3 regions of the Rhizobium sp. P1_B8 genome follow, and region 3 is predicted to be linked to each of the others. Evidence: riboswitches for the same ligand, from Rfam matches in the RefSeq annotation. Region 3 holds a riboswitch; each other region holds the start of a gene.
What was found. Region 3 has a riboswitch for FMN ahead of ribN (riboflavin transporter RibN). Riboswitches for the same ligand answer to the same signal wherever they lie in the genome.
Positions count from the first base shown of each region.

Region 1: it holds a riboswitch for FMN, as region 3 does, so the genes downstream of both, ribB (3,4-dihydroxy-2-butanone-4-phosphate synthase) here and ribN (riboflavin transporter RibN) in region 3, are expected to answer to the same signal.
Region 2: it holds a riboswitch for FMN, as region 3 does, so the genes downstream of both, AC1D2N_RS03620 (6,7-dimethyl-8-ribityllumazine synthase) here and ribN (riboflavin transporter RibN) in region 3, are expected to answer to the same signal.

Region 1 covers NZ_JBFTZZ010000036.1:10,305-17,248, reverse strand. The annotation lists gene AC1D2N_RS30685 (DMT family transporter) at 1-417, opposite strand, end outside; gene AC1D2N_RS30680 (SDR family oxidoreductase) at 744-1,511, shown strand; gene ribB (3,4-dihydroxy-2-butanone-4-phosphate synthase) at 1,598-2,233, opposite strand; FMN riboswitch at 2,360-2,558, opposite strand; gene AC1D2N_RS30670 (glucose 1-dehydrogenase) at 2,752-3,534, opposite strand; gene AC1D2N_RS30665 (hypothetical protein) at 3,607-3,747, opposite strand; gene AC1D2N_RS30660 (SDR family oxidoreductase) at 3,783-4,571, opposite strand; gene AC1D2N_RS30655 (sugar ABC transporter ATP-binding protein) at 4,594-6,072, opposite strand; gene AC1D2N_RS30650 (sugar ABC transporter substrate-binding protein) at 6,101-6,944, opposite strand, start outside.
Region 2 covers NZ_JBFTZZ010000001.1:756,263-763,206, reverse strand. The annotation lists gene AC1D2N_RS03640 (adenylate/guanylate cyclase domain-containing protein) at 65-1,183, opposite strand; gene AC1D2N_RS03635 (hypothetical protein) at 1,388-1,612, shown strand; gene AC1D2N_RS03630 (GCG_CRPN prefix-to-repeats domain-containing protein) at 1,727-2,038, opposite strand; gene AC1D2N_RS03625 (SRPBCC family protein) at 2,272-2,718, opposite strand; FMN riboswitch at 2,961-3,103, shown strand; gene AC1D2N_RS03620 (6,7-dimethyl-8-ribityllumazine synthase) at 3,182-3,616, shown strand; gene AC1D2N_RS03615 (VOC family protein) at 3,791-4,480, shown strand; gene AC1D2N_RS03610 (LysR family transcriptional regulator) at 4,626-5,510, opposite strand; gene ampC (class C beta-lactamase) at 5,634-6,791, shown strand; gene AC1D2N_RS03600 (DUF1194 domain-containing protein) at 6,915-6,944, opposite strand, start outside.
Region 3 covers NZ_JBFTZZ010000009.1:70,591-77,534, forward strand. The annotation lists gene AC1D2N_RS13395 (esterase-like activity of phytase family protein) at 1-1,293, opposite strand, end outside; gene ribN (riboflavin transporter RibN) at 1,377-2,285, opposite strand; FMN riboswitch at 2,370-2,524, opposite strand; gene hupB (DNA-binding protein HupB) at 2,649-2,924, opposite strand; gene lon (endopeptidase La) at 3,131-5,548, opposite strand; gene clpX (ATP-dependent Clp protease ATP-binding subunit ClpX) at 5,951-6,944, opposite strand, start outside.

The DNA of each region.
Region 1 (6,944 bases), on a different contig from region 3:
GATGATCATCACGCCGACGAGGCCGACGAGAATCGCCGACCAGCGCCGCCAGCCGACCGGCTCACCGAAGAACAGCGCTGCACCGAAGGTGACGACCAGCGGCAGCGACTGCAGGATCGCCGAGGCATTGGCGATCGGCATCAAGCCGAGCGCGGTGATATAGGTGACGGCGGAGAGCGTCTCACAGATGATCCTGAAGATAATCATCGGCTGCAGCATGACCCGCCAGGAGCGCAGCGCGCCCATTTTCCAGGCGATCAGATAGACCAGCAGGCTGGTGAAGAGGCCGCGCAGGAACATGATCTCGCCGGCGTTCATATGGGCGATCACCGATTTGGATAGGGCGTCGCTTGCGGAAAAGCCGGCCATCGCCATGCTCATATAGATGGCGCCCTGAGTATTGCGTGACCGCGGCATGAAGAGATTCCCGTTACCTGTGCGCCCCTTTTAGTCGCGAAGATGCATGAAGGGAATCGGATGAATGTCACACCAGGCATAAATCGATGATGCGGTGCACAATGGCACTGATGTCAATGCAGGCGTGTGGGCGGAAGTCCGACAAATGCCTGTTTTATAACGTGAATTCCGATATTTCCGACGCCGCGATCAAGGCGTCGATGAGGACGTCCGTCGCGTTGCCGGTTCGGCCATAGGCGTTTTTCTCGTCCTGCGCGGGAAACGGGTGGCTGCATCGCCTGATGTTTGAGCATCTCAGGTCTCGTAACAACCCAGGAGAGACCGATATGACACTTCTCAACGACAAGATCGCAATCATTACCGGCGCAAGTTCCGGCATCGGCCGCGCAGCGGCGAAACTCTTTGCACGGCAAGGCGCCAAGCTCGTAGTCACCGGCCGGCGGCAGGATGCGCTCGATGCCGTCATCGCGGAAATCGAGGCGGAGGGTGGTCAGGCCGTCGCCATATTAGGCGATGTCAAGGACGAGGCGCTGCAGGCAAGGCTCGTCGAGACGGCAGTTTCGCGTTTCGGCCGGCTCGACATCGCCTTCAATAATGCCGGCATCCTCGGTGAGATGGGGCCGGTCGCCGGGCTGTCGCTGGAGGGCTGGCGCGAGACGATCGAGACCAATCTCACCGCCGCCTTCCTCGGCGCCAAGCACCAGTCGGCGGCGATGGGAAAAGGCGGCGGATCGCTGATCTTCACCTCGACTTTCGTCGGCCACACCGTCGGCATGCCTGGCATGGCCGCCTATGCGGCGAGCAAGGCGGGGCTGATCGGCTTCGTGCAGGTGCTCGCCGCCGAATTCGGAACGCAGAAGATCCGTGTCAACGCACTGCTTCCCGGAGGCACCGACACGCCCGCCAGCATCACCAACGCGCCCGATGCCACGCCGGAGGTGCTCGCTTTCGTGGAGGGATTGCATGCGCTGAAACGCATGGCGCAACCCGAAGAGATCGCCAATGCGGCGCTTTTCCTCGCCTCCGACATGTCGAGCTTCGTGACCGGCACGGCGATGCTGGCGGATGGTGGGGTTTCGATCAGCCGGACATAGGACCAGCAAGGGAAGGTGCCGTCAGTGTCATCACTGCGGCACGTTCTTTGTTGCGGCGGGCTATGCCGCCGCAACTAAGGCATCGATCAGGCGACTTCGCGTATGTCTCTTTCCGCCAGGCGGTCGAGGTAGGCGACCAGGTCCTCGATGGTGACGAGGGGGAGGTTGTGGCGTTCGGCGAAGAGCGTGAGTTCGGGCAGACGGGACATGGTTCCGTCGTCGTTGGCGACTTCGCAGATGACGCCGGCGGGGACCCTTCCGGCGAGGCGGGCGAGATCGACGGCGGCTTCGGTATGGCCGGGGCGGCCGAGCACGCCGCGGGGGTTGGCGCGGAGCGGAAAGATGTGGCCGGGGCGGGCGAATTCATCTGGCTTTGCGCGATCGTCGACGAGGGCGCGGACGGTGGCGGCGCGGTCGGCAGCCGAGATGCCCGTCGTCGTGCCCTTGAGATAATCGACGGAGACCGTAAAGGCGGTTTTGTGCGATTCCGTGTTGTTGGGCACCATCAGCGGAATATCGAGCGCATCGAGGCGCTCGCCTTCCATGGCAATGCAGACGAGGCCGCGGGCGTGGGTCATCATGAAGGCGATTGCCTCAGGAGTGACGGCGTCGGCCGCGACCACGATATCGCCTTCGTTTTCCCGGTTCTGGTCGTCGACGACGACGACCATCTGGCCGCTGGCAATGGCTGATATGGCATCTTCAATTCTTGCGATAGTCATGCTGTCTGGCCTTTCAAGGGTTATGTCAGCGGGCTGACATGGTCTGCTCGGCTCAAACCGTGAGCGAGCCTTCTGCCCTTGGGCGAACAAACGTCAGCCGACTCCGGGATGGAGTGCGACTGCCCGTGTTGTCCTCTTCCATCCGGACTATACCGTCGGCTCCGGCATCCCACCGGATCTGCTGACCTTCCAGCAATTCAAAGTGCTACAGCGTCGTTTGCGCGTCTGAAAGACGCGCGGCGCTGTGGTGCCGGAAGCGCTCGCGGGCTCCAGGATTGCTCCTGATACCGCCGGTGGGGAATTGCACCCCGCCCTGAGAACATTTCAAAGATAGGATCAAAGACAGGCGGATGGCAAGGTCAGTCGACCGGGCAAAAATGCAAAGCTGCCCTGACGCCGATGGACACACTGTTCACACGGAGGCGACGACCGGCTCGCCTTCCGTGCTTCGTTGGTGGTTTGATCCTTCCATGCATGTCGTTGTCCCAAAACCGCTGCGCACTTTTGGGCGACCTGCATCAGGACATGATCAGGCCGCCGTCGACATTGATCGTCTGGCCGGTGATATAGGCGGCGTCATCGCTGGCGAGGAAGGTGACCAGGCCGGCGACGTCTTCGCCGGAGCCGGCCCGTTTCATCGGGATGCCCTCGACCCATTCCTTCATCAGCTCGCCGGGGGCGTAGTTGCCGAGCAGCTTGCCCCAGGCCTGGTCGTTATAGGCCCACATGTCGGTCTCGATGATGCCGGGGCAGAAGGCGTTGACGGTGATCTTCTCGGTCGCGACTTCCTTGGCCAGGCTCTGGGTGATGCCGACGACGCCCATTTTCGAGGCGGCGTAATGCGGGGTGTAGATGAAGCCATCGCGGGCCTGGCCGGAAGCGGTGTTGATAATGCGGCCGCCGCGCTTGTGCTTGCGCATTCTTGATATCGCCTCCTGAGCGCAGAGGAAAACGCCTTTGGTGTTGACGGCCATCACCTTGTCCCACTCGTTTTCGGTCAGGTCCTCGACCCGGGCGATGGTAATGACGCCGGCATTCTGGATCGAGACGTCGACCGAGCCGAATTCCTTCTCGGCGGCATCGTAGAGGGCCTTGACGCTTGCCTTGTCGGTAACGTCGCCGATGAAGGAGATCGCCTTGCCGCCTTCGGCCCGGATCTGTTCGGCAACGCCGTGGACCAGCTCCTCGTTGGCCGAAACGACGAGATTGGCGCCTTCGCGCGCAAAGCGTCTGGCGATGGCAGCGCCGATGCCGCGGCTGCCTCCCGTGATCACGACCGTCTTATCTTCGAAGCGTTTCATGCTCTTTCCTTCCCGGTAAACAGCAAATCTGGGCGTGACCTGCCCTGCGATGATTATTGGAGCTCGGCGAATTCAGGCAGTCTTGGGCGCCGTCCGTTCGACAGCCCGTTCGATCGGCGTGAAGGGCGGGCAGACGACGATATCGCACGCCGTCTTGCCCGTTATTCCCTTCAGCGCCTCGATCTCAGCTAGGGAGGAAGCGAGACCGTTCATTATCCAGTTGCCGGCAATGAGCTTTCGCCTCGCCATCACCAGCAGCAGAAACCGCCGTCGACGAGAAGATCGACGCCGGTCACGAAGCTTGCCGCATTCGACAGCAAGAACACTGCCGGGCCTACCATCTCGTCCACCGCTGCCATTCGCTGCATTGGCGTTTGCTCTTCGAAGAGCTTGGTCTGATGGACCATCTCGGGACGGGTGTTCATGGGCGTTGCCGTGTATCCGGGGGAGATGGTGTTGACGCGAATGCCGCGGTCGACCCATTCCATCGCCATAGACTTCGACATATGGATCACGCCCGCCTTCGAGGCGTTATAGTGCGCTTGGCTCAGCCCCCGGTTTACGATCACACCCGACATGGAAGCGATGTTGACGATGGAGCCGCGTCCATTCTTCAGCATGGCGCGAGCCTCTGCCTGGCAGGAAAGAAAGACGCCTTTCAGGTTGATATCCATCAACGTCTGATATTGGTCCTCCTCCATCTCTTCCGCTGCGTTCGCGTTAGCGATGCCCGCCGCGTTGACTGCAAGTGTCAATGCGCCGAGATCTGCCTCGGTCCGTGCTATTGCCTCTCCAAGGGAAGACTTGCTCGTGACATCAGCCGCGATCTGGATCGAACGGCGGCCAGCGGCGCGAATATGTTCAGCCGTCCTGGCCAGCCCGTCGTCGGTTCGACGGTCGAGCAACGCCACGTCGGCGCCGCACTGTGCAAGGCCGATGGCAATGCGCTGCCCAATGCCGCTTCCTGCTCCGGTAATGATGGCAACCTGGCCGCTAAGATCGAAAAGCTTCGGGGCGTTCAGAGTGATGTCGGACACCGCTCTTCCTTTCTCTGTCTGTTTAGATGGTGGCTAGCTCCATGACCGAAACGTCATTTGCCTGGTCACGATTGAGAATGCCTGCCTGTTTGCCTTGCGCAAGCACGAGAATGCGATTGGAGACTCCGAGAACTTCCTCGAGGTCCGAGCTTACGACGATGACCGCCACGCCCCGTTTGGCAAGATTGACGATGATGTCGTAGATGCCCGCTCGGGCGCCGACGTCGATGCCTCTCGTCGGTTCGTCGAGTACGACGACCTTAGGATCGCGCATCAGCCATTTCGCGATGACGACCTTCTGCTGGTTGCCGCCGGACAGGTCCGAGGCATATTGCTCCGCACGGCCCTTCACGCCGAACTTGGCAACTGCCTTCTCCGCAAACGAGCGCTTGATGCGCGGCGTAATCCAACGCCCGCCCAGCTTGTCAAGATTGGCGTATATAATGTTCTCGCCGATGCGGTGCCCGACAACCAGGCCTTGCTCCTTGCGGTCTTCCGGGACCATCACAATACCCTTGGCGATCGCGTCCGCCGGATCGCGCAGCCTGAGTTCTTCGCCTTCCAGCTTGATCGAACCTGCACTGATTGGGTCCGCGCCCGAAATGGCGCGGACAAGTTCCGTGCGGCCGGCGCCGACCAATCCGGCGATCCCGAGAATTTCCCCGGCGCGCACATCGAAGGTAACGTCACGGAATGAGTTGTCCGGCGAGCTCAGCCCCGACACCTGGAGTACTGGATGGTCTGTCGGAACCGGCAGGGCAGGGAACAAGCGGTCAAGCGGGCGTCCGACCATGCTCTCGACGATCGTTCGCACCGGGGTCGCGCTGTCGGAGAATTCCTGCACACGCTCGCCATCGCGAAGAACGACGATCCGGTCGGTTATTCGCTTGATCTCTTCCATGCGGTGGGAAATGTAGACGATGCCGACACCCTCTGACCGAAGCTTTCTAACCTGTTCGAAAAGAGCTTCCGTCTCCGCGCCGCCAAGGGCGGCTGTCGGCTCATCGAGGATCAGTAGCTTGGCGTTGAGAGCCAGCGCCTTGGCGATCTCGATGAGTTGTTGATTTGCTGTGGAAAGGCCGGCGACCGTCCGCGTTGCGGGTATGTGAAGGTTCAAGCGAGCGAGCTGGTCGTGGGCCCGGCGAACCATTTGGGGACGATCGACGACGCCGTTCTTCATCGGCCAGCGTCCGATGAAGACATTTTCCGCGATCGACAGTTGCGGCAGAAGCTGCAGCTCCTGGTGGATCAGGACAACGCCCTTGTCGATCGCTTCCCTTGGGGTGGCTGGGGCATAAGGCTGCCCCAGCCATGTCATTGATCCTTCGGACGGTGTGCGGGACCCGGCGATGATGCCCGATAGCGTTGACTTGCCCGCTCCGTTTTCACCGAGAAGTGCAACCACTTCGCCCGGATAGACGTCCAAGCTGACATTCTTCAGAACCTGGAGCGGCCCATACCACTTGGATATGCCCCTCAGGGAAAGAACTGGATCAGTCATGGCACACCTCCTCAAGACCTCAACTTCATTACGGATGGTTGGCGATGAAGCCTGCGACGTTTTCCTTGGTTGTCAGCGTGGCATCCATGAGCTGGACCGGCGGCACCTTTTCTCCGGCGACAAGCTTGGCGGCGTTTTCAACCGCATCGCGGCCCATCTTCTGCGTCTGCTGGGTCGCAGTTACGTTGAAGACGCCTTTGCTGAGCGCTTCGAGAGCTGCGGTGTCACCATCGAAGCCGCCAACCACGATCTTCTGGGAAGGATTGGCGACCTTGATCGCCTGTGCGGCGCCAAGGGCGAGGCCGTCGGCCTGGGCGAACACGATCGAAACGTCCGGATTTGCCTGCAGCATATTCTGCATGATCTGGAATCCTTCGTCCTGGCTCCAGATGTTCGAGAACTGCTCGGCGACAACCTTGACATCAGGATATGCCTTGAGAGATTCAGCGCAGCCCTTCGAACGATCGACTTCCGGCGTCGTGCCCTTCTGGCCGTGGATGATGACCATCTTCCCCTTGCCGCCGGCTTCCTTCAGGATGTAGTCGCACACGGCCTTGGCAGACGCGACGGAATCCGTTGCAAGGAATGTATCGCCGGGTGCTCCCTCGGCGTTGCGGTCAACGTTCACGACCGGAATACCAGCGTTCTTCGCGAGCTTGACCGGAACGGTCGCAGCGGCCGCACCTGCCGGAATGTAGATCAGCGCGTCGATTTTCTGGGTCAGGAGGTCCTGAATCTGATTGACCTGTGTCGGCCCGTCGCCCTTTGCGTCGACCGTGATGACTTCGATGCCGCGCTTCTTGGCTTCGGCTTCGACCGATTGCTTGATCTGGTTGAAGAAGTTTGCCTGAAGGTTGGCAACGGCCAAGCCG
Region 2 (6,944 bases), on a different contig from region 3:
CTACTATTGCAAATATATCTTTGCAAAGCTTTCTTTGCATAAATGCAAGTGCCCTATCCGCAGCTCAATCCTCAGGCAGGGTGAAGACCGCGCAAGGGTCGGCGATGCCACGCAAGGTGTGCTCTCCGAGCGGCATCAGTGCCGTCGCCGCATTCGCCGCAACCGCGCCCGAGATCAGCACGCTTCGGCCGAGCGGCTTGCACAGCCCTTCCAGCCGGCTGACCAGATTGACGGCGGGGCCGATGGCGGTAAAGTCCAACCGGTCGGCAGCACCAATATTGCCCCACAGGATCTCGCCGAAATGCAATGCTGCGCCGAAGGGCAGCGGCGCCAGCCCCTGCGCCTGGCGCACCTGATCGAGATGGGCCATGCCGGCGCGGCTGGCGGCGACCGCGCGCAGTGCTGCCTCGCAGGCCTCGCAATCCCCTCGGGCGGCGTCGCCCTCGCTCGACGTGGCCGTGACCGGAAAGATCGCCAGCACGCCGTCGCCGATGAACTTCAGCACCTCGCCCCCGAAGGCATGCACGGCGCCTGCGACACGGTCGAACCAGGCGTCTAGTGCAGTGATCATCACGTGAGGCTCTGTCACCTCGGAGAGCGCGGTGAAGTCGCGCAGATCGGCGCAGAGAAGGGCTGCGCGGATGGTCTCGCCGGTGCCGCGGGCAAGGGCGCCGGCCTGCACCCGGGCGGCGCTGCGCCGGCCGAGATAGGCTTCAAGCAGCGCGGCCTTCGCCTCCCGCGCCGCCAAGGCCGCGAGCGGCGCTCCAGCAAAACGCGCGACCTCGCGCAGCAGGCCAGCCTCAGCCGGGCCGAATGCACCGGCCCCTGCCCCATTGGCGATACCCGCCCAGCCGAGCACCGGTCTGTCAGATATCTGATTGTCCTGTGCAGGCCCGATCCTGTCCTCCCATACCGGTCCCAGCCCGGCCAGCCACTCGCGCCCGGCCTCACTCTGCGGAGCCGCGGCGAAGGCCAACGCCTCGATGACAGCACCGGTCTCGGCCCGCCACAGCCAGGTGCGCCGCGCGATGATCGGATGCGGCACCGAAAGCGTCAGCGCGCCACCGGAAAGCGGCAGGCCATCGGCCAGCAGCCGGCGCCCGAGTTCGGCCAGAAACCGTTCGGGACCAGGCGAGGCGCCGGCCTCGTCAATCAGCCAGGCAAGGGGGGACGGCAGATCCATGGCTTAACATCGCACGCTCACCGGGGCGGCCGCAAGGACATCCCCGGAGTGACCGCTTGCGGTCATCCCCGGATTCGAAAAAGGACGTCCGCTCCCCTGTCGAAAACCATTCGCCACGGTGGAAAACAAAAAATAAACACTTTAAACTTGCGCGAGTTTGATTCCATTATAGGGCCGTTCGTCATCGTGTGATTGAGGGGTACGATGGGCACGATATTCTGGCCGAAAGATCCGCTGGATGGGAATGACATGACGCTGCTGACGTCGATCCTTTGGCGATGGTGCGAAAGGTATCAGGTCGAGCTGACGGCGGAGGAGAGCAGCCGCAAGGCGAAAGAACTCGTCGAATGGTTCGAATTCGGCGTCAAGGATCCCATCGAGCTCGAGGAATTGATCGACGACAAGCACTGGCTCGTCGGCAGGATCTGACCCTCTCGGGCAAATCGGGAGAACGCTGGCTGTCAGCGTGGGCGAAGCTGTTTCATTAGAAAAGGCCGGGCGAAAATCGCTCCGGCCTTCATCCATTACATCTAAGCGAGACCTTTAGTCGTCATCCCGCCAACGCCGGTCGCGATCCCAGCGCCTCTCATGGCGCCAGCGCGGGCCATCATCCCAATCCCGGTGACGCCGCTCCCAGCCCCAGCGGGGCGGACCACCGTAGAAAGCTACCGGCGGCGGGCGTCTCCAGTTTCGCCGGCATTCGCCCCAGCGCGTCAGATGCCAGCCGCGACCGCAGGCGTAGTCGACCTTTGTGACATTGCTCTGGACATTGATTGTCCCCATCGGCGTCGCCTCAGCTGTGCCGATCGAGAGGCCGCCAACGAGCAAGGCGGCCGCGATAGAAAGCGCTTTCATCGAGAACTCCATTTTCAATCCAGCCGTCCCCACTTTATGGCCACTAAATTGAACTGGAGATGAACTGCGTGTTCATGTTTGGCGCTAGAGCATGATGCCGAAAAGCGTGAGCGGTTTTCGGACGACCTTATGCCCTAACTCTTTAATTTAGAACAGAATTCAGACTTTTGGCAGATCCCGCCTATAATCATCCTGTTCTGGCAGCGGGCGATGTTGAAGGCGGAAAAGCCGGGCTACGTCCTGCCGTAAAAAGGGTCAGGACCTGGATCACGCCCGGCGGCGACTTCGGTCAGCCGCCCGAGGTAATGGGCCCAGCCTTCCGCATGGCCGGCGCATTGATCGGCGCTGGGCAGGCCGCTATGGGTGAGCCGCAACAGCGTTCCGCCCCCCTGCTCGATCAGGTCGATCTCGACCAGGCTCGACCCCGGCGGCACCACCTCGCTGCCGTCCCAGCCGAAGCTGTAGGCAAGGCGATGAACCGGCACCACCTCACGAAACGAGCCGCGCGCAAAGCGGGCGCCGGTGACGTTGACGAGATAGAGTCCGCCGGGCTGCGGCTCGACCTGCGCTTCCGTTCCCATCCAGCGCAGGATCTTCTCCGGATCGGTCATCAGCGCAAACACCGCGGCCGGCGGCGCCGCGATATGCGCCTCGCGGTGAACGACGAAAGATTCTGGCATCACTCTCTCCCATGGTTGTCACGGCCCCGCCCAGGCGGAGACAGCGCGTCCTGTCTTGTCGTGGTATTTCTGACCTAGATGTCCTCACAGAGAGCATGTAGGCGCAAGCCCCTCCTCCGCAAGAGGGATTGCCCGTCGCCATCGGCGAACGAGCGAAAGCGCCGCTTGGAGAGCCCTGATCCAGCTCCGGTCGCGAAAGCATTCGACCTATTGCCAGCCCGCCGCCTTCCCACTATTGTTCGCGCCGTTCTCAGGGCGGGGTGAAAGTCCCTACCGGCGGTATGCAATTTTGATTGCGAGCCCGCGAGCGCCTTCTCAGGAAGGGTCAGCAGATCAGGTGAGATGCCTGAGCCGACGGTCATAGTCCGGATGAAAGAGAACGTGCGTTCCTGCCGCCCTTGCGGCTGTCGGGAACGTTCGTGATCGCCTTGGGTGATGTGTCTGTTCGCCAAAGGAGATTACCGTGACACCCACCCGCTACGCCTTCGTCAAAGCCAGCTGGCACGCCGACATCGTCGACCGCGCACTTGATGGCTTCTACCAACTCGTTCCGCCCGAGCAGGTCGACGTGTTCGATGTTCCCGGCGCATTCGAGATGCCGCTGCTTTCCCGCGATCTTGCGGCAACCGGGCGTTACGGCGCCGTCATTGCCGCCGCCTTCGTCGTCGACGGCGGAATCTACCGCCACGAATTCGTCGCCCAGGCCGTCGTCGATGGGCTGATGCGCGCCGGCATGGATACGGGCGTGCCGGTGCTGTCGGTGTCACTGACGCCGCACCAGTATCAGGAAACCGAACATCACAAGCAGATCTACCGCGCGCACTTCGTCGAGAAAGGCCGTGAAGCGGCAAAGGCAGCTCTGACGATCGGCAAAACCCGCGCCGCTCTTGCCGCGTAGTCAGCGGTTCGACGAGCAGAAGACGGCGGGAACAGTCCCGCCGCTTCGATACAAATCCGCTACACGGCCAAATCAGACAGAATAATTGATTCGACGGCCTCACCGCGCTGTGGTCCACTGGCCACTGACATGTATCGCCATTCTTAACGCATCCAAAACCCCAAGGAGCTGAAGATGAGCAATGCAATGCGCAGTGAAACCCCCATTGAGACCCCGAGAACACAGCCCGTCGACACCAAGCTCGAGGTGGTCGTCATCCCTGTTTCCGACGTCGATCGTGCCAAACGTTTCTACGACGGCCTGGGCTGGCGGCTCGACGCCGACTTCGCCAATGATGCCGATTTCCGTGTAATTCAGTTTACCCCGCCCGGCTCCGGCTGCGCGATCATCTTCGGCAAGAACGTCACCGCCGCGGCCCCCGGTTCCGCCCAGGGGCTTTACCTGATCGTCTCCGACATCGAGGCCGCCCGCCGCGATCTCATCGCCCGCGGCATCGAGGTGAGCGAAGTGTTCCATGACGCTGCCGGCGTCTATGCCGGAAAGGACGAACCCTATCTGTTCGGCCGCCTGCGGATCGCCGGCCGCGATCCCGATCACCGCAGCTATCGCTCCTTCGCCTCATTCAAGGATCCCGACGGCAACGGCTGGCTGTTCCAGGAAGTCACCACGCGGCTACCGGGGCGCATCGACGCCGACGAGACGAAATTCACGACGTCGACCGAGCTTGCGTCAGCACTCCGCCGTGCGGCAACTGCCCATGGTGAACACGAGAAGCGAAACGGCGGCAAGCACGACGAAGGCTGGCCGGACTGGTACGCGGAATACATGGTCAGCGAACAGGCCGGCAAGCAGCTGCCCTTATAGGCAAAAGCGGCAACATCCTCTGAGAAGCAAGGGCATTTCGGTATGGCGCGCGCCATACCGAAATGTTTTATCGTGTCTATGCCTCACCAAATTCACCGATCTCCTTGCCGACGTCAGGTCGAGGATCGCGATCCGCCAGAAGCTGTCATTGAGATGCGGAAGAGATCTGCGACGTTATCCAATCTGAAAATGCGAGCATGGCTGCCGTTGGCGGCCTTGATTGAAGTCGAGTCAGCCAATAGCTGCCCAATGATATGGTCGTGGGAAAAGGTTGTAATATAGCCCCTGATGACAGATGCCTGGAAAACATCGACGGCGGCGCCAGAGCAATTCCCAATCCTTGCATGGCCGCCTCCATCATGGCGAGGGAAGAGTCAAAAACGATCCCTGCGTTGACCTGTGCCGCCGGCGGAACATCAGCTGCCGCGAACCAGGTACTCCACTCGTCGGCCCTATAGCTCCGCAAAAGCGTCGCTTCGGCCAGATCTGCGGGCGAGCTTAAACGGTCTGCCAGTCTGGGGGTGCACAGAGGCGAAAGCGGAGCGTCGAACAGACGCAGTGCTTCTGTGCCGTGCCAGGAGCCGCTGCCGAAGCGAATGGCAAAATGCAGCCCCTCAGCGGCCATATCGACGCGATTATTGTTTGTCGAAATGCGCACGTCGATGAATGGATGCTGCTGTTGAAAATCCGGAAGCCTTGGCAACAACCAGCCGACAGCAAAGGTTCCAACCACGCCCAAAAACAGCAATTCCCGAACTTGCCCGGCTTCAATCCTGTCCAGCGTGATTGCCATTTGATCGAAGGAATTGGTCAACGTCGGCAAAAGAGCTTCACCTTCCGCGGTGATTTTCAAACCCTTTGGGAGGCGCTGGAAAAGCGCAACGCCCAATCGCTTCTCGAGGCTTTTGACCTGCTGGCTTACGGCGGCCTGAGTAACGCAAAGTTCGATTGCGGCGCGGGTGAAGCTGAGATGTCTCGCCGAAGCTTCGAAGGCTCTCAAGCCATTCAAAGGGAGGAATTGCCGAACCATCTTAGCCCTAGATTTTCTTGTATCTCCTCCGAGATATCATCGTTTGCTGCCGCAAAACAGTGCCATTAAACGCCGTCCTCATGCGCCTTTGCGCTGATTGAACCGCGTCTGGAGGATGAAAAAATGAAGCTTGATTGGATAGGAATTCTATCAGCCGCCCTGGTCGCGACATGCATTTCCTCAAATGGCTTTGCGGCTGACGAGATGAAACTGCAAGCCATCTCGGACAACGCGATCAAACCGATCATGGATAAATACGGCATCCCGGGCATGGCCGTTGCCATTACCGTTGACGGAGAGGACCACATCTTCAACTACGGCGTCGTGTCGAAGGACACCGACAAGCCCGTCACTGCGGCCACCATGTTCGAACTCGGGTCAATCAGCAAAACGTTTACAGTGACCCTCACATCCTACGCTGAGGTGACCGGCCGACTTTCGCTGTCGGACAAGGCAAGCAAATATCTTCCATCGATGAAGGGAAGCCCCTTCGGCGATGTCGCGCTGATGAATTTGGGCACCCACACGGCTGGCGGATTTCCGCTGCAAATTCCTGATGACGTCAAAACCGAAAAACAACTGATGGACTATTTTGAAGCCTGGCATCCTTCATACGAGGCTGGAACCCATCGAACTTACGCCAATCCAAGCATCGGGATGCTTGGCTATATAACGGCGAAAAGCATGGACGATGGTTTCGTCGCCTTGATGGAAGGCAAACTGTTTCCCTCCCTTGGATTGAAAAGCACGTTTATCGATGTGCCGAAATCGCGGATGGCCGACTATGCCCAAGGTTACAAGCGAAGCGGTGAGCCGGTTCGTATGACACCTGCCATTCTTTCATCCGAGGCCTATGGAGTGAAATCCACAGCAAGCGACATGATCCGGTTCATCGACGCGAACATGGGCCTCGTCGAGCTGGACGAAAAGCTCCAGCAGGCGATCACGAATACGCATCGCGAATATTTCGATGTCGGCGCAATGACCCAAGACCTTATTTGGGAGCAGTATTCTTATCCCGCGACGCTGACGACGTTGATGGAAAACAATTCCAGCGCGATGCTGAAAACCATTCCCGTCAAGCAACTGAAGCTCGCAATGGAACCGCGCGACGATGTATGGATAAATAAGACCGGCTCAACGAATGGTTTCGGCGCCTATGTCGCGTTCATCCCGAAAGAGCGAGTTGGCATCGTCATCTTGGCCAATAAAAACTATCCCAACGAGGATCGAGTCTCTGCCGCTTACCAAATACTGACGGATATAACTTCCGCGCGCTGACCCGGTAGAGCATGATGCCGAAAAGTGTGCGCGGTTTTCGGACGACATCATGCTCTAACTATGTAATTCAGGACAGGATTGAGATTTTAGGCCGACCCGGCCTAAAATCATCCTGTTCTGGCATCAGCGGTCGAAGATGTCCCGCCACTGCTT
Region 3 (6,944 bases):
CGAGCGCTCGTAGATCATCACATGCGAGCGCGCGCCGCCATCCTTTCCGAGGTCGAGTTCGTTGGCAGTCACGAGGAGATTGCGCTTAGGGATGGCGATCGCGCCTTCCGGCGAAATGCCGGACGGCAGCAGCTGGACGAGTTCGGGATCGGCACCGGTATCCTTATAGACGCCGACGACCGAAGCACGCTCGGCGAGCAGGAAGAAATACTGATCGTCCCCGAACTTGGCGGCTTCGAGGCCTTCCGGCTCGACGCCCTTCGATCCTGACCGGCTTTCCGGATAGTGGCCGATATGGGCGACGGCGCGTTCGAAGGATGCGCCCGATTCGTAGAGAAGCTTGCCCGTCTTGTCGAAGATGGTGAAGCCGCGCGAGCCGCCCTGGTAGTCGCCTTCATTGGCGACGACAAGGCGGTTGTCGTCCAGCCACTTCACGGCGTCGGGTTCGCGCAGCACGCCTTTGGCTTCGCCCGAGAATTTCAGGGCGCCGTCACGCTTGGTGTCGATACCGGTGAGATCGACGCTGCCGGCGGAGAAATGCGTCTTCACTTCAGCCGTGTTGGCGTCGATGATGACGATCTCATTGTTTTCCTGCAGCGTCAGAGCAATCTCGTTCAGGCTGTTGAAGGCGACGAATTCCGGTTCCGGATCCTCCGGGGCGACGCCGGCAAGCCCGGTCAGCGCCACGTGCTTGATAGTGCCGCAATCGACGGTGCCGTTCTTGACCTGGAAGACGACGAGGTCGCCAGCCGGCATTTGCGGGATCTTGCCGTCATTGACCTTTTCGTCGCGCTCGTTTTCGATCGCGATGGTGCCGAGTGTCTTATCCTTGTTGAGGGCGATAGAATCCGGCTGGCCGCCGAGATCACAGCTGTTTTCGATCTTCTTGGTCGCCACGTCGACGATGGCGAGACGGCCCGAGGGCTTCGCCTTGCTTTCGGAGGTGTTGACGGCAACGAGCGCCTTGTCGGCGCTGGAGGTGACCGATGTCGGCTCGCCGTCCATCATCACCGCGCCGCCGGCCTTCGGAGCCTTGGCATCGGTAATGTCGATGAAGCCGATCGCGCCGAGCGGGCTGTCGCTATAGATCAGCGTGTTGCCGTCGTCGGTCGCGGTGATGATTTCGGCGGAGCTCACCGAAAGCTTGTCCTTGTCAGCCGGCAGGTTTTGCGCAACCGGAAAGGAAGCGATGCGGTTGAAAACCGGTTCGGCCGTGGCCGGAAAGGCAACGGATGCGAGAAGCACGGCAGCAAGCGCTGCCTTGCGCGATGAAATTGTCATGAAATCCCCCATGTGTCGAACATTCGAAACAGGAGTTTTCTGCGGGAGCGACATGACAGAGGCATGACAGAATCGACATTTTGTACCTGAGCGCGTCAGGCTGGTTTGCGCTCCCGGCGCATCTCGTTTCCCATGATGAAGAGCGAGGCAGACAGGATGAGAGCCGCTCCCAGCCAAAGGTAACCCGCCGGCGCATAACCAAAGAACAGCCAACCGGCCAGCACGTTCAACGGCAGCTTGAGATCATCGAACGGCTGGACGTAGGCGGCATCGGCTGCGGCATAGGCAAGCGTCAGGAAATACTGCGCTGCGGCGGTCAGCAGCCCCGCCAGCAGGAACAGGGCAAGTGTTGCACCCGTCGGCACTGCAAAACCTGCCGCAAGCGCCAGCCCGCCGTTTATCGGGGTCAGCAGAACGAGCAGCCAGACCGTGATCGTCTCCGGTCGTTCAATGCCCGTCAGGCTTTTGGTGATCAACGACGAGGCGCCCCACAGCAGCGCCGAGAGCACAGGCAGGAGTGCTGCCCAGCCAAAGCCGTCCGACCATGGCTGCAGGATGATCATCGCTCCGGTGAAACCCGCCGCCGTCGCGGCCCAGCGGGCCGGGCCGACGCGCTCACCGAGGAAAAGCCGGGCACCCAGAATGATGAAGAAGGGCGAGGTCATCACCAGTGCGATCGCCTGCCAGATCGGCACGGCGGCAAGGCTGGCGACCCAGGCCTCGACGCCGAGCGCGGCAAGCGCGACGCGCGCGAGGTGACGCCAGGGATAGTGCGTGCGCATCGCCGCGAGGCCGAGCCTCTTAAGGAACGGCAACGAAAACAGGAAGGCAAAGCCATATTGCCAGAAGGCTGCCGACGCCGAGGGAAAGGCAAGCTTCATCGTCAGCCATTGGGTGACGACGTTGAGAAGCGAAAAAGCAATGCCGGCAAGCACCATCCAGAGTGCGCCGACAACGGCGCGGGACGGCGAGACTGCAAGGGAAGTCTGATTCATGTCTTTCATCCAAAACAGGGACCAACATAAATCAGGACGCATGAGCCACGACCAAGCGACACAGGACAGACCCCTGCCCTTCGCACGACCGACACTCATTCTCTTCCATCCGGACTTTAACCGTCGGCTCCGGAATCGCACCGGATCTGCTGACCCTTCCCCCGCTTGGACACGAGGGAAGGCGCTCGCGGGCTCGAGCCGAAACTCTTACCGCCGGTGGGGAGTTTCACCCCGCCCTGAGAACAGAAATGTCGTAGATCAAAGCCCGCGCGGCGGCAAGAGTGCTCCTAAAGCAAAAGGGATCCGGCAAAGCCGAACCCCTCTCAAATCCTTCACAACCGGTCTCGTTTCCGGCTGACGGATAATATCAGATCAGCCGTTGACGGCGTCCTTCAGGCCCTTGCCAGGCGTGAATTTGGGCACGTTGCGAGCCGGAATGTCGACTTCAGCGCCCGTCGACGGATTACGGCCCTTCGTTGCGGCACGATGAGAAACGGTGAAGCTGCCGAAACCCGCGAGGCGGATGTCGCCCTTGTTCTTGAGTTCAGCCTGGACAACGTCGAAAACCGCGTCAACAGCGGAAGCCGCGTCAGACTTCGTCAGTCCTGCCTTTTCGGCTACTGCGGACACGAGTTCATTCTTGTTCATGTTTCCACCCCTTTCTAAATGGTATGAAACGACTCAAAAGTAAGCTAGGCGCAGAATAGGTTTCATCAGGCCCGCCGAAAACCCAAAAGCCCTGCAAATCAAGGAAAAGCAAGCGTCTACATGACGTTTTCACAAAAAAGGCTGGCGTTTCCGCCAGCCTTTTTGCGTGTTTTGCCCCAATTGGGCGTAAATGTGGCAAAGGCCACTCAATGCGCTATGGTTGCGCCCGTCTCATCGAGGCCTTCGACCGTTGCGATGACGGGCGTTTCTACCGTGCCGTCCCATTCGATCGGCTCCGGTCGCCGGATCAGCGCATGCTTGATCACCTCGCCCATGCGGGATACCGGGATGATCTCCATGTTGTTCTTCACGTTATCGGGAATCTCCGCCAGGTCCTTGGCGTTTTCCTCCGGAATCAGCACCTTCTTGATGCCGCCGCGAAGCGCTGCGAGCAGCTTTTCCTTGAGACCACCGATCGGCAGCACACGACCGCGAAGGGTGATTTCACCGGTCATGGCCACATGCCTGTCCACCGGGATGCCGGTCATGATCGAGACGATCGCGGTTGCCATGGCGACGCCGGCCGAGGGGCCATCCTTCGGCGTCGCGCCTTCCGGCACGTGCACGTGGATGTCGCTCTTGTCGAAGCGCGGCGGCTCGATGCCGAAATCGACAGCGCGCGAGCGAACATAGGAGGCCGCTGCCGAGATCGATTCCTTCATGACTTCCTTCAGATTGCCGGTGACCGTCATGCGGCCCTTGCCCGGCATCATCACGCCTTCGATGGTCAGCAGCTCACCACCGACTTCCGTCCAGGCAAGACCGGTCACGACGCCGACCTGATCCTCGCCCTCGGCTTCGCCATGGCGGAAGCGCGGGACGCCCAGGTAGTCGGAGATGTTGGCAGCCGTCACATGAACGGCCTTCGTCTTGCCCTTGATGATCTCGGTGACCGCCTTGCGGGCGAGTTTCATCAGTTCGCGTTCGAAGTTGCGGACGCCGGCTTCGCGGGTGTACTGCTGGCTGATCGCCATCAGGGCGTCGTCGCTGACCGAGAATTCTTCCGGCTGCAACGCATGTTCCTTGATGGCCTTCGGAAGCAGGTGCCGCTTGGCGATTTCGCGCTTTTCATCCTCGGTGTAGCCGGCGATACGGATGATCTCCATGCGGTCCATCAGGGGCGCCGGAATATTCAGCGTATTTGCCGTCGTGATGAACATCACATCCGACAGGTCATATTCGACTTCCAGATAGTGGTCCATGAAGGTCATGTTCTGCGCCGGATCGAGCACTTCCAGCAGGGCCGAGGACGGATCGCCGCGATAATCCTGGCCGAGCTTGTCGATCTCGTCGAGCAGGAAGAGCGGGTTGGACTTCTTCGCCTTCTTCATCGACTGGATGACCTTGCCGGGCATCGAGCCGATATAGGTGCGGCGGTGACCGCGGATTTCGGCTTCGTCACGAACGCCGCCAAGCGCCATGCGGACATACTCACGGCCGGTCGCCTTGGCGATCGACTGGGCGAGCGAAGTCTTGCCGACACCCGGAGGGCCGACAAGGCAGAGGATCGGGCCCTTGATCTTGGTGGCGCGAGCCTGCACGGCCAGATATTCGACGATGCGCTCCTTGACCTTGTCGAGACCGAAGTGATCGGCTTCGAGGATCTTCTCGGCATTGTTGAGATCGGCCTTGATCTTCGATTTCTTGCCCCAGGGGATGCCGAGCAGCCAGTCCAGATAGTTGCGCACGACGGTGGCTTCCGCCGACATCGGGCTCATCTGGCGCAGCTTCTTCAGTTCCGCATCGGCCTTTTCACGGGCTTCCTTGGACAGCTTGGTCTTGGAGATGCGCTCTTCCAGTTCGCTCATCTCGTCGCGGCCTTCCTCGCCGTCGCCGAGTTCCTTCTGGATCGCCTTCATCTGTTCATTGAGGTAGTATTCGCGCTGGGTCTTCTCCATCTGGCGCTTGACGCGCGAGCGGATGCGCTTTTCGACCTGCAGGACCGAGATCTCGCCTTCCATGAAGCCGAGGGCCTTTTCGAGGCGCTGCTTGACGCTGGTGGTCTCCAGCATCTCCTGCTTCTCGGTGATCTTGATCGACAGATGCGAAGCAACCGTATCGGCGAGCTTGGAATAGTCGTCGATCTGGCTGGCGGCGCCGACCACTTCGGGCGAAATCTTCTTGTTGAGCTTCACATAGCTCTCGAATTCGGAGACGACCGAACGCGACAGGGCTTCCAGTTCGACCGGATCGTCATGCGGCTCCTCGAGCACATGGCCGAGCGCCTCATAGAAATCCTCGCGGCTGGTATAGGTGTCGATCTCGGCGCGGGCGCGGCCTTCGACCAGAACCTTCACGGTGCCGTCGGGCAGCTTCAAGAGCTGCAACACGTTCGCCACGGTGCCGACATTGTGGATCGCGGAAGGATCCGGATCGTCGTCGCTGGCGTTGATCTGCGTCACCAGCATGATCTGCTTGTCGGAACCCATGACCTCTTCGAGCGCACGGATCGACTTTTCCCGTCCTACGAACAGCGGCACGATCATATGCGGGAAAACCACGATGTCGCGCAGGGGCAGAACAGGGTAGGCAGTGCTGCTCGCTACAGACGTTTTCTTCGTCATTTTATGTCCTTTCCATCGTCCCGTTGCCGGGCTCTTTGCACGGCCGCTTGGGACCGGCCGGCACTCTCACTTGTTGCTACAAGTGGAGGTTCTGACTACGCTTTTCAAGCCACGCAAACGCCCGCGTCCCTCGGATGTGACAGCTTTATTACAACGGAACGCCAACACTATGAAGCGCGTGGCTGGACCGGCGCTTACCACTTCCGACCCGGCTAAAATACAAACGCCAGCAAGAGACTTACGGAATCATTGCATGATTGCCAAGCACTACCCCTTGCGCAACATCGGCAAAGGCAATGTCGGTTCCCACCAGCAAATACTAGCAGCGCTTCGCATGGTTTTTCAAATAGAAAGGGGCCTGCCTATGGCAAGCCCCCAAAATAATCACACGAAAGCCCAAGCTCACGCCGAAGCGTTGGCTTTTTCTTCCTGGCGATCGGCATAGATGTAAAGCGGACGGGCCGAACCGCGCACCACTTCCTCGGAGATGACGACCTCGCGCACGCCTTCCAGCGTCGGCAATTCGAACATCGTGTCGAGCAGGATCTTCTCCATGATCGAGCGAAGGCCGCGGGCGCCGGTCTTGCGCACGATCGCCTTGCGGGCGATTTCGCGCAGAGCGTCCTCGTGGAAGTTCAGTTCCACGTCTTCCATCTCGAACAGGCGCTGATACTGCTTGATCAGCGCGTTCTTCGGCTCTGACAGGATCTGGATCAGCGCGTCCTCATCGAGGTCTTCAAGCGTCGCCAGAACCGGCAGACGGCCGATGAACTCAGGGATGAGGCCGAACTTGACCAGATCTTCAGGCTCCAGCTCGCGCAGGACCTCACCGACGCGGCGGTCATCCTGCGACTTGACGGTCGCACCGAAGCCGATCGAGGTCTTCTCGCCGCGGGCAGAGATGATCTTGTCGAGGCCGGCAAAGGCGCCGCCGCAGATGAACAGGATGTTCGTCGTGTCGACCTGCAGGAATTCCTGCTGGGGATGCTTGCGGCCGCCCTGCGGTGGAACGGAAGCGACCGTGCCTTCCATGATCTTCAGCAGTGCCTGCTGCACGCCCTCGCCCGAGACGTCGCGGGTGATCGACGGGTTGTCGGACTTGCGCGAAATCTTGTCGACTTCGTCGATGTAGACGATGCCGCGCTGCGCACGCTCGACGTTGTAGTCGGCCGACTGCAGGAGCTTCAGGATGATGTTTTCGACATCCTCGCCGACATAACCGGCCTCTGTCAGCGTCGTCGCATCGGCCATGGTGAAGGGAACGTCGATGATGCGGGCGAGCGTCTGGGCAAGATAGGTCTTGCCGCAGCCGGTCGGGCCGACGAGCATAATGTTCGACTTCGCCAGTTCGACTTCGCCGTTCTTGGAGGCATGCGCCAGGCGCTTGTAATGGTTG